2 regions of the Arthrobacter sp. BE255 genome follow, and region 1 is predicted to be linked to the other one. Evidence: riboswitches for the same ligand, from Rfam matches in the RefSeq annotation. Region 1 holds a riboswitch; the other holds the start of a gene.
What was found. A riboswitch is a leader RNA that binds a small molecule or an ion and turns the genes downstream of it on or off. The one in region 1 is predicted to bind glycine.
Positions count from the first base shown of each region.

Region 1 (5,947 bases):
GCCGGACCGAATGCCAGCAGGGGCAGCATGATGGGCACCGCGACCAGGAGGATCGCGCCCCACCAGAAGTGCTCCACCAGCCAGCCGCCGAAGATTGGGCCCAGCGCGGCGCCGCCGGAAAAGCCGGCCGCCCAGATGGCCACAGCCAGCCGGCGCCGGTTCGGGTCCGGAAAGATGTTCCGGATCAGGGACAGCGTGGACGGCATCAGCATGGCCCCGAAGAACCCGAGCGCCGCCCTTCCGGCGATGAGCCACTCGGCGCCCGGCGCGAAAGCCGTCACCGCCGAGACGGCCGCGAAACCGACGCTGCCAACCAGGAGCAACCGCCGGCGTCCGATCCGGTCACCGAGGCTGCCCATGGCAACCAGCAACCCGGCAAGAACCAGGGGATAGGCATCCACGATCCAGAGCAGCTGGACGCCCGATGTTTCCAGGCTGCGGGCAATGGCCGGCAGTGCAAACGTCAGCGCCGTGTTGTCCACCGCAACAAGGAGTACCGGGAACATCAGCAGGCCCAGCGCGAGCCAGTCGCGCCAATGGCTTCTGCCTGGAGCCCGTGCCGGACCGGGAGCCGGCATCGAGCGGGCGGCGGACGGCGTGCTGGGCGTGTTGAGGGTGTTCTGCCGGGAGGCTGCGGACATGGTCATGCAATAACTGTACCGTCTGGACGGTATAGTTAAGAAATCGAAGTCCCCGAGGATGCATGATTGGAACCATGGCCAGAAAACCCGTCGCGCATGATGCCGTCCTTGACGCTTTTGAAGAACTCCTCATTGACGTCGGGGAACGCGCCGCCACGCTGGATGCGGTGGCCAAAAAGGCCGGCGTGTCCAAGGGTGGACTGCTGTACCACTTCCCCAACAAGGAAGCACTGATTACCGCCACCCTTGAGCGGCTGGACCGCCTGGCCGGGGAGGACCTGGCCGCGATGGCGGCCGCGCCTGAGGGTGCCGCCGCGTACTTCATCCGGTCATCGCTCTGGTCCGACACCCCCATGGACCGTTCGTTTGTTGCTGCCACCCGCCTGGCCGAGGTGGCCCACGAGGAGGCCCGCCGCCGTTTTGCGGCCATCCAGCACCAGTGGCTGGAACTGATCGGCGCCGACGTCGGCATGGCGATGGCCAAGGCCGTGCTGTACATGGGCGACGGGCTGTACTTCAACGCCATGTGGGAAAGCGGGCCCTCCGGGAATGCCGACGGCAGGCAGGGGGATGTGGCGGAACTCCTTGCCGCGGTGGAGCGGCTACGGGGCTGAATGGCCGCATTCGTGGCAGTGCCCGTCCGGGGCGGTCCACCATTTGCCCGAAAGCCTGCGGCATAGGACAATTGGTGATGGCTGTCACCGGCCACCAAGATGTCAATCCCAAATGAATAAGCCTTTGATCTGCGGCGGGAGAGTTCTGCTAGTAGGTACAAGCAGGCGCCGTAGGAGCAAATCCTCCCCAGGAATCTCTCAGGCCCATGTACCGCCGCGGCGAGGCAACTCTGGAAAGTAGCAGGCTGTCCGCCTGACGTGTCCCGGATCGCTCCGGAACATCAGGACTGCTGTGCTCACCGACGGTGCAAGCGCCGGCCCCGCAGCAGCGGACCGCGCGGAAACTCTCAGGTCCAATACAGAGTGGGGAGGAACCCGAATCGATGTGGCGTACCCTGCGCCGCCTGAGTTATGGAGTTCCTTTTGACTGTCAATTCAGCCTCTACGTCTTTCGTTGACCGGCACATCGGCGCCCGCCGCCAGGCCGACGTCGATGCCATGCTCAAGGCTGTCGGCTACGACACCGTCGATGCGCTCGTGGATACCGCGGTCCCGAAGGATATCCGCCAGGACTCCGGCCTCCAGCTGGCAGAGGCCCTGAGTGAGGTCGAAGCTCTCGCCGAACTGCGCAAGCTCGCCGCGAAGAACAAGACCGCCGTGCAGATGATCGGCCAGGGCTACTACGACACCGTGACACCCGCGGTGATCCGCCGGAACATCCTCGAAGGCCCGGCCTGGTACACCGCCTACACGCCGTACCAGCCGGAGATCTCCCAGGGCCGCCTCGAGGCGCTGCTGAACTTCCAGACCATGGTCCAGGACCTGGTGGGCCTGCCCATCGCCAACGCCTCGCTGCTGGACGAAGCCACCGCCGTGGCCGAAGCCGTCCTGATGATGCGCCGGGCCAACAAGAACAAGGACGCCCGCGACGGCAAGACGGTGCTCGACGCCGACTGCCTGCCGCAGACCATCGCCATTGTGAAGGGACGCGCCGAGGCGCTGGGCTTCGAGGTGGAGGTCGCTGACCTCTCCAACGGACTGCCCGACGGCGTCATCAACGGCGTTGTGCTTCAGCAGCCCGGTGTTTCCGGCCGGGTCTTCGACCACTCCGCCGTCATCGCCGACGCCAAGGAGCGCGGTGCCCTGGTGACTGTGGCCGCCGACCTCCTGGCCCTCACCCTCATCACCCCTCCCGGCGAGCAGGGCGCCGACATCGCCGTCGGCTCAGCCCAGCGCTTCGGCGTCCCGCTGTTCTACGGCGGACCCCACGCTGCCTACATGGCTGTGCAGAAGGGCCTCGAGCGCTCCATGCCGGGCCGCCTGGTGGGCGTCTCCAAGGACTCCGCCGGCGTACCCGCCTACCGCCTGGCGCTGCAGACCCGCGAGCAGCACATCCGCCGCGAAAAGGCCACGTCCAACATCTGCACCGCCCAGGCGCTGCTGGCCATCGTTGCGTCCATGTACGCCGTCTACCACGGCCCGGACGGCCTGAAGGCGATCGCCCAGACCGCCCACGGCCACGCGAAGTCCCTGGCCGCGTCCCTGAAGGCCGCCGGCCTGGACGTGCTCCACACCAGCTTCTTCGATACCGTCACCGTGTCCGTACCCGGCAAGGCGGCCGGGATCGTTGCCGCCGCCGAAGCCAAGGGCATCAACCTGCGCAGCATCGACGCGGACACCGTGGGCTTCTCCACGGATGAAACCACGACGGCGGCAATCGTCGACGGCGTCCTGGCCGCCTTTGGTGCCGAGGCCGTTGACGCGGCCGCCGGCACTGACGCTGTGTTCGCCCTGGATGCCGCCGTCGAGCGTTCCTCCGACTTCCTGCAGCACCCCGTGTTCAGCACGCACCGTTCCGAAACGCAGCTGCTGCGCTACATCCGGAAGCTTTCGGACCGGGACCTCGCGCTGGACCGCACCATGATCCCGCTGGGCTCCTGCACCATGAAGCTGAACGCCACGGCCGAAATGGAAGCCATCTCCTGGCCTGAATTCGCGTCCATCCACCCGTTCGCGCCTGACTCCCAGACCGAAGGCTGGCGGGAACTGATCTCGGACCTGGAAGCCCAGCTCACCGAGATCACTGGCTACGACCAGGTGTCCATCCAGCCCAACGCCGGTTCCCAGGGCGAACTCGCAGGCCTGCTGGCCATCCGCGGCTACCACCTCTCCCGCGGTGACGACCAGCGCACCGTCTGCCTCATCCCGGCGTCGGCGCACGGCACCAACGCAGCCTCCGCCGTCCTGGCCGGCATGAAGGTAGTGGTGGTGGCAACCGCTGCCGACGGCACGATCGACCACACCGACCTGTACGCCAAGATCGAGGCCAACAGGGACGCGCTGTCCTGCATCATGATCACCTACCCGTCCACGCACGGGGTGTACGACGCCGACGTCCGCGAGGTCTGCGACGCGATCCACGCCGCCGGCGGCCAGGTCTACATCGACGGCGCCAACCTCAACGCCCTGGTTGGCCTGGCCCAGCCGGGCCAGTTCGGCGGCGACGTGTCGCACCTGAACCTGCACAAGACCTTCTGCATCCCGCACGGCGGCGGCGGACCGGGCGTGGGCCCTGTCGCCGCGAAGGCGCACCTGGCACCGTTCATGCCGGGCAACGCAGCCACCTGGACCGAAGGCAACGACGTCCCGATCTCCGCCTCCCGTTTCGGCTCCGCAGGTGTCCTGCCCATCTCCTGGGCCTACGTGAAGCTCATGGGCGGCCAAGGCCTGACCGAGGCCACCAAGTCGGCGCTGCTCGCGGCCAACTACATCGCCGCCCGCCTGAACGACTTCTTCCCGGTCCTGTACACGGGCGAAGGCGGACTGGTGGCGCACGAGTGCATCCTGGACCTCCGCGAGCTGACCGCCAAGACCGGCGTCACCGCGGAGGACGTGGCCAAGCGCCTCATCGACTACGGCTTCCACGCCCCCACCCTGGCATTCCCCGTGGCCGGCACGCTGATGGTGGAACCCACGGAGTCCGAGGACCTGCACGAGATCGACCGCTTCATCACCGCAATGATCGCGATCCGGGCCGAAATCGACCAGGTGGCCGACGGCGACTTCACCGTAGCGGACAGCCCGCTGCGCAACTCCCCGCACACCGCGGCCGCCGTGATCAGCACCGACTGGGACCGCGCCTACCCGCGTGAGCAGGCCGTCTTCCCGGTTGCCTCGCTCAAGCAGGACAAGTACTTCCCGCCCGTGGGCCGCATCGACGGCGCCGCCGGGGACCGTAACCTGATCTGCTCCTGCCCGCCGCTTTCCGAGTTTGAAAACTAAGGACTCCACGATGACTGAGAACTACACAGCCCTCTACGAAGAGCACAAGAAGCTCGGGGCCTCCTTCACGGACTTCGGTGGCTGGCAGATGCCGCTCAAGTACAGCTCCGAACTGGCTGAGCACCACGCCGTCCGCAAGGCTGCAGGCATTTTCGACCTCTCCCACATGGGCGAAGTATGGGTGACCGGCCCGGACGCCGCAGCATTCCTGGACTTCGCGCTGGTGGGCAAGATTTCCGCGATGGCCGTGGGCAAGGCCAAGTACTCGCTGATCTGCAACGAGGACGGCGGCATCATCGACGACCTCATCACCTACCGCCGGCCCGCCGCTGCCGACGGCACCGACCGCTTCCTGGTGGTTCCCAACGCCGGCAACGCCAAAACCGTGGCAGCTGCGCTGGCCGAGCGGGCCGCCGGCTTCGACGTGGTGGTGGACGACGTTTCCGCCGAGACGTCCCTGATCGCCGTCCAGGGCCCCAAGGCTGAGGAACTCCTCCTCCGCCTGGTCCCCGCCGCCCAGCACAGCCTGGTCACGGAGCTCAAGTACTACGCCGCCGTCGAGGTCCCCTTCCTCGTGGCCGGAGCGGGCCAGGAACTCCTGCTGGCACGCACCGGCTACACCGGCGAGGACGGCTTCGAGATCTTCGTGGCCAACGACGACGCCGCCGCGCTTTGGCAGGCAATCGTCGCCATTGCCGACGAAGGGGAGCTGACTCCTGCAGGCCTCGCCTCCCGCGACTCGCTCCGCCTTGAGGCCGGCATGCCGCTCTACGGCAACGAACTCTCCCTGGAAGGCGACCCGTTCGCAGCAGGCCTGGGAGCCGTCGTCGCGCTGTCCAAGGAAGGCGACTTCGTGGGCAAGGCCGCACTCGCAGCCAAGAAGGAAGCCGGCGCCGGAACCACCACCGGCCGCAGGCTCGTGGGCCTCAAGGGCCTGGGCCGCCGTGCCGGCCGCGGCCACTACCCGGTCCTCAAAGACGGCGCAGTGGTGGGCGAAGTCACCTCCGGCCAGCCCTCACCCAGCCTGGGCTACCCGGTGGCCATGGCCTACGTCGACGTCGCCCTCACCGAACCCGGCACCGCCCTGGACATCGACCTCCGCGGAAAAACGGAGCCGTTCGAAGTAGTGGCCCTGCCGTTCTACAAGCGCCCGAAGTAGGTTTTCGGGGTCGGCTTCGGACCGGCAGACCGGACTTTTCACGCGTGCTGCTCCTTCGTCGCTTTGACGCACGCTTTCGAAAAGTCCGGCTCAGCCGGCCCTCAAGGCTCGCTCACCTTTCGCACGGTGGACAGACGCTCTCTCACTTAATGCGGTGTTTGGGCGAACGCTCTCTCACTTTTCGCAAATCTCACTGAAGGAAAAACACATGGCTAAAGTTGCCGCTGAACTGCAGTACTCCGAGGAACACG
Region 1 is NZ_JAVDWK010000010.1:178,555-184,501, reverse strand. Features, by position in the region: gene J2X42_RS17020 (MFS transporter) at 1-647, opposite strand, end outside; gene J2X42_RS17015 (helix-turn-helix domain-containing protein) at 716-1,255, shown strand; glycine riboswitch at 1,381-1,479, shown strand; gene gcvP (aminomethyl-transferring glycine dehydrogenase) at 1,667-4,537, shown strand; gene gcvT (glycine cleavage system aminomethyltransferase GcvT) at 4,548-5,696, shown strand; gene gcvH (glycine cleavage system protein GcvH) at 5,905-5,947, shown strand, end outside.

Region 2 (5,947 bases), on a different contig from region 1:
CCCGCGGCCGAAGATGAAGTCAACGTCCCCTTCCACATAGCAGCCGTCGAAGTAGAACCGGGCAGGAACGCCCGCCCCCGGCGAGTTGACCAGCAGGGTGTCCTGGTTGCCCAGGCACCTGACGTTGGACAGCACCGAGCGGTCACCTGTGATGTGCAGGGCGACGGCCTGGCGGTCCTTGATCCCCGTGTTGGCGGCCTCGTCGAAATCGTTGCTGAACGTCAGGTTCGTGGCCACGAAGTCCGGCCCGTCGATCCGGACCGATGCGCTGCCTGAGGTGCCGAAGTTCCCGGTGCCGTCCGGCTTGGGTGTGCCGGAGGCGTTGTTGTAAACGAGCACCACATCCTCCGGCCTGCTGCCCTGGCCGATGAAGGAGATCCGCGGCTTGTTCCCCGGCACCCGCACCATCTCCCGGTAGGTGCCGGGCTGGATCCTGATGACCGTGCGCTGGAGGCTGTCCGCGGGAACGGAGTCGACGGCGGACTGTACGGTGGCGAACGTCCGGCCCGGCCCGACGTCGAGCGTTACCGGGACGTCAATGGGACGTTCGGCCGGCCAGTACATTGCCAGCAGGGGGTCGATGGCGGCGTCAATATTCAGGAAGTAGCCCGGCGGCACAATCTGTTTGGACTGCAGCTCGCGTGCCACGAGGCGGGCCACGGCCACGGCGCCGGCGGCCTGGAAATGCGTGTTGTCCTCCGAGCCTTGCGGATACTGCGGGTGCTCGCCGGGGGCCAGGAAAAGGAAGTGCTCCTTGGTTCCTTCCGGCCCCAGCTGCTGCCACAGTTCCTTGGAGGAACCGGTCAGGTCCACCAGCGGAGTACCGGACGCCGCGGCGAGTTCCCGCACGGCCTGGGGATACGCGCCGTGGGAATCCTGGGCATTCCCGAAGGAATCAAAGCGGCGGCGTTCGACGGAGGTGACCAGGACCGGCTTGCCTCCGCGTGCTCTGGCACCGTCGACATACCGGCTCAGGTACTCCTTGAATGTGGTGTCCGGGAGTGTGCCCCGGGCAGGGTCCGCCACTTTCTCGTCATTGTGGCCGAAGGAGATCAGCAGGTAGTCGCCCGGCTGGATCAGGGACAGGACGCGGTCCAGCTTTCCGGTGTCGGCGAAGCTCTTGGAGGAGGCGCCGGACCATGCGTAGTCAAACACGGTTGCCTGCGGCCCCAGCAGCAGCGGCAGCGCCTGTCCCCAGCCGGCGCGGGGGCGTTCGGACTGCTGGTACGCCGACGACGTCGAGTCCCCGACGACGAAGATGACCGGTTTGGTGCGGGGTTCCGCGGGGTCAGGGACGGTTTGGGTGACGGCTTTCGCGGCGCCCGTTCCCGAGAAGGCCATGGCTCCTGCGGTGAGCCCCAGGGTGGCCAGGACGCTGCGCCGGTTCGGCAGAAGGGCGGCCATCAGAGTTCCCCTCCTGCCGTGAAGATCGGGCCGGTGGAATCCTGGAGCAGGGTCGGCACAGCCTGGGCAGGGTGGACCCGGGTGCGGAGGACAGGTGTCCAGGACGTGTCCCCGGACAACTGGTCCACGGGCGCTGCGGCGGCGTTGTACGCGCCGCGAAGGTCCGTGATCTTGCCGTTGACTGCGTTGGCGGTGGTGGTGATTGCCGTTCCCTTGAAGCGCCGGATGATGTTCGCGGCGTCGATCCCGGCCGGAAGGGTGAAGGCATTGGCCTCGGCGTGGACGTGGGAGTCGAATCCTGCGCCCAGCGTGTACGTGTAGGGGACGGTGCTGTCTTCGGTCACCTTGAAGTGGTTGTTGTACACGTCCACCTGGCCGAAGCGGACGCGCGGGGCGCGCTGGCCGACGTTTTCGAACACGTTGTGGTGGATGGTGACACGCAGCTTGCCGGGGTCCCCGCGGGTGGGCGAATCGGTGGAGCCGATCAGGAGCAGCTTGTCATGGTCGGCGAAGCGGTTGAAGGACATTGTCACCAGGTCCGAGCCGTTGGTGACGTCGACGGCGCCGTCGTGCACCTGGTAGTGGCGGCCGAAGTAGAGCGGCTGGGAGCTGTCAAGGTTGGGTGCGTCGGTGAACTCGTTGTGGTCGATCCAGACGTGCGTGGCTTGGTTGATGACCTGGAGCAGATCGTATTCGCTGTTCCAGTTGCCCTCGGCGCCGTCGGTCGGATCCCAGGCAGGGAAGCAGTCGGCGGCGTCCCGCACGGTGAGGTTCCGGACGATCACATTGGTGGCGCCGTTGATGCGTAGTGCTGCACCGGAGATGCCGCTGTCCGGGGTGGCGCCGACGATGGTGGTGTTGCTTGGAATGTCCCATCGGATGTTTTTCGCCTGGTTGGCGGCGGCGATGCGCCTGGCGCTTTCCTGCGGACCTGCCGGCGCCTGGCCGCGCCCGTAGGTGGCCGGGTCGAAGTCCTGAAGGTACTGGGACAGGCTGTAGCCGGTGCTTTCGGCGTAGTTTTCGCAGGTCAGCGGTGAACCGTCAGGCGCCGTGTTGGCGTCGATGGTTCCGTGGACCCGGACAATCTTGGGCTGGGTGCCGGCGGCAGCGAACGCAGCCAGCAGTTCTGCTTTCGTGGAGACGTCGTAGACGTGGGCGTCCTCCGCAGCTGTTCCACCGGTAGTGCCGGTTCCTTCGGAAGCCCAGCCGTTCCCCTGGGAAAGAACCTGGCGCTCCAGCGGGGTTTGGGCGGTCTGGGCGGCGGGGTCAGCCACCGGGTTGGGGGAGGCCCCGGCGGGAGCCGAAATGATCAGTGCCCCTGCCACGGCCAGGGCTGCGGGCATGGATAAGTACGTACTGCGTCTTCGCATGTTCTCTCTTCCGTCATTGGAATGAACTGCGCTCCGGTCCGGCGGCAACTATGACGACGGTCACTGCGGAGCGCTGAGAAGGACACTACCCAGAAAGCGGTTTCTCGGCAACACCCCTGATTGCGACGGGGTTGTCGTGGCTGGTCAAAGGCCTGACCTGGCCGGATCCCCGGCGGTGAGCTGACAGCGGCGGGCGCTTCCCGCCGTCGTCCGTTTTCCGGTCCAAACTTTGCATCCCGTCCGGTTAGTGGATAGCGTGTGAGGCGTGTCACCGACCAGTGGCACATGCTTATGATCTGCGGCGGGAGAGTCCTGCCGGTACGTTTCAGCAGGCGCCGTAGGAGCAAATCCTCCCCAGGAATCTCTCAGGCCCACGTACCGCCGCGGCAAGGCAACTCTGGAAAGCAGTCCGGGAAACCGGGCTCACCGACGGGGCAAGTGGCGCGCTGCTGAGAGCAGGGCAAAGCGGAAACTCTCAGGTCCAATACAGAGCGGGGAGGAACCCGAATCATCGTGGCGCCTTTGCGGCCACCAAAGTGATGGAGTTCCTCAATGACCGTTCCACCGTCCATTTCCGACGACCGCCCGGCCGCGCCCACCAGAATCGAAATCATCCCCACCGAGGGAATCGTGGAGCGCGTCGCGGCCAAGGTGCCGCTGACCACACCGATCACCGTGACGTGCCTGCCCCATCACGGCATTGAGCGGACCATGCGCGCCGCCGTGCAGCTGAGCGCGCTCGGCTACAAAGCCATCCCGCACCTCGCCGCCCGGAGCCTGCAGAGCCGCGCCGAGCTGACCGGAATCCTTCGTGAATGCGACGCTGCCGGCATCGGCGAGGTGTTCGTGATCGGCGGGGACCGGAAGAGGCCCGCCGGTATCTACGAGTCCGCCCTTCCGGTGCTGGAAGACATCGCCCAGTACACGGGCGGGACGATGCGGGCGGGCATCGCGGGATACCCCGAGGGCCACCCCGCTGTTGGCCCGGTGGACGTGCTGGACGCCCTGCTGGCCAAGCAGCACCTGGCCTCGCACGTGGTCACGCAGATGTGCTTCTCAGCCACGGCAATCCTCGACTTCGCTGCGCTCCTGCGCCGTGAAGGCGTGGCGCTGCCAGTCTGGGCCGGCGTGGCCGGGTCCGTGCCGCGGACCAAGCTGGTCTCGCTGGGAACCCAGATCGGCGTCGGAAGTTCCCTGAAGTTCCTCAGCCGCAAGGGCCCGCTTGCCCGCAAGCTCCTGGGCGGGGAGCGGTACTCGCCAGACTCCCTGATTGCCGGGCTGGAAAGCACACCCGGCAGCATCGCGGGCATCCACCTCTACAGCTTCAACAGCCTCGATTCGGTACCCGGCGGGCCGGACCAGGCCCCCGCCCCAACAGGGCTCGGGGCAGTCTTGCTTGCCGGGCCGGCGCGTGAGGCCTGAGTCCGTAACAGGCCTGCCGCACTGGCGCCGTCGTCAGGTTTGACCGGTGCGCCACGGCGAGAGCCGCGGCCACCAACCGGGGACGTTGCGCCGGTAGTCGAGGTACTGCTCGCCATACGTCCGGGAGAGGGTCGGCTCCTCGTAGCCCTTCACGAATGCGACCACCGCGGCGAGGACGATCACGGCGTAGAGCGCGAGCCGCCAGCTGCCGAACAGCAGCGCCTGGCCGAGGATGATGGTGAGCACCGCGAGGTACATCGGATTGCGCACGAACCGGTAGGCCCCTGTCACGACGAGCGTCTCGGTCGGAGCGACCGGAGCGGGCGTTCCGCGGTGCAGGGCGAACAGCGCGAACGCGTGCAGGAGGACAGCCGCCCCGATAACGATCGCGATCCAGGCGGCCGGCACGAGGACCCCGGCCGCGCCTCCCCAGTCGTACCACCGCCAGCCGGAGATGATCCATGGGATGAGGCCCGCGACGACGCCGGGTGCGAGGAAAAGGAAAACGATCGTCCCGATCCACGCGCGTGCGGGCGATTTTGCCTGGGCCATGTGCGTCAGGCTAGCTCCATTCCTCCCACCGCGCGAGGGGGTGGAGTTCAGGCACCTGCGGGCAGCAAAGCACTGACTGCGGCTGGTTTTGGAAGTAGATGATAAGTATGCTTCCAATTTGATACTAAGCATGCTTATGGTAGGGCTCACACCGCACCGCAGCCGGCATCCCCTACTTTCGCCCTCAGTTCATTCCAGTTATCAGATCAAAAAGTAAGGAAACTCCATGTACCTGCATACACAGCTTTTGATCAACGAAATCGCCGCAGATGAGCCGGATCCCGCAGCGGCCAATGCGCTCCAGGAAGGACTCGGCGGGCAGTTCGGCGAGATGCGCACCATGATGCAGTACCTGTTCCAGAGCATGAACTTCCGCGGTGACGCCGCCGCCAAGCCCTACAAGGACCTGCTTCAGGGAGTCGGCACCGAGGAGATCAGCCATGTTGAGCTGATCGGCACCACCATCTCCCAGCTCCTGGATGGTTCCCCGAGGTACCAGGGCAAAAAGACGGACCCCGTGGATGAGCCCGGCGCCAAGGGTGCCACGCCGCTGAAGATCGCGCTGGACACAGGCAACATCCACCACTACCTGGTGGGCGCGCAGGGCGCGTTGCCGGTGGATGCAGCCGGCAACCCGTGGAGCGGATCCTATGTGTACAACAGCGGAAACCTGGTCCTGGACCTGCTGTACAACCTGATGCTGGAATCCACCGGCCGGCTGCAGAAGTGCCGGATCTACGAAATGACGGAGAACAAGACCGCGCGGTCCACCATCGCCTACCTGATCGTCCGCGACCAGGCGCATGAGAACGCCTTCGCCAAGGCGCTGGAAAGCCTGGGCGTGAACTGGGGCAAGGTGCTGCCCATCCCCAAGACCAACGCCGAGCAGTTCCCTGAGGTCAAGAAGCTGCTGGACCTGGGGCTGCAGAGCATCCAGTACACGTTCAGCGCGGACAACCTCAGTGAAGCCGGGAAGCTCTACCGGGGAGCCTCGCCCTCCAACGACGGCACCGAGCTCAGCACGGACGTCATGCCCGAAGGCTTCCCCATGGCCATCTCGCCGGAACGCCGGGAGGAATTCGCCCCCGGACTGGATCCGGACCTGCTTGCCCTGATCCAGGCCACCGCGGAAGTGGAGCTCAAGGACCCGGACAATCCCAAGGAGCCCGCGAAGAAGGCGGCAACCGCCCCGAAGGGGA
Region 2 is NZ_JAVDWK010000012.1:44,492-50,438, forward strand. Features, by position in the region: gene J2X42_RS18275 (pectinesterase family protein) at 1-1,404, opposite strand, end outside; gene J2X42_RS18280 (polysaccharide lyase family 1 protein) at 1,404-2,747, opposite strand; glycine riboswitch at 3,067-3,165, shown strand; gene J2X42_RS18285 (methylenetetrahydrofolate reductase) at 3,327-4,196, shown strand; gene J2X42_RS18290 (isoprenylcysteine carboxylmethyltransferase family protein) at 4,230-4,748, opposite strand; gene J2X42_RS18295 (manganese catalase family protein) at 4,975-5,947, shown strand, end outside.
Region 2: it holds a riboswitch for glycine, as region 1 does, so the genes downstream of both, J2X42_RS18285 (methylenetetrahydrofolate reductase) here and gcvP (aminomethyl-transferring glycine dehydrogenase) in region 1, are expected to answer to the same signal.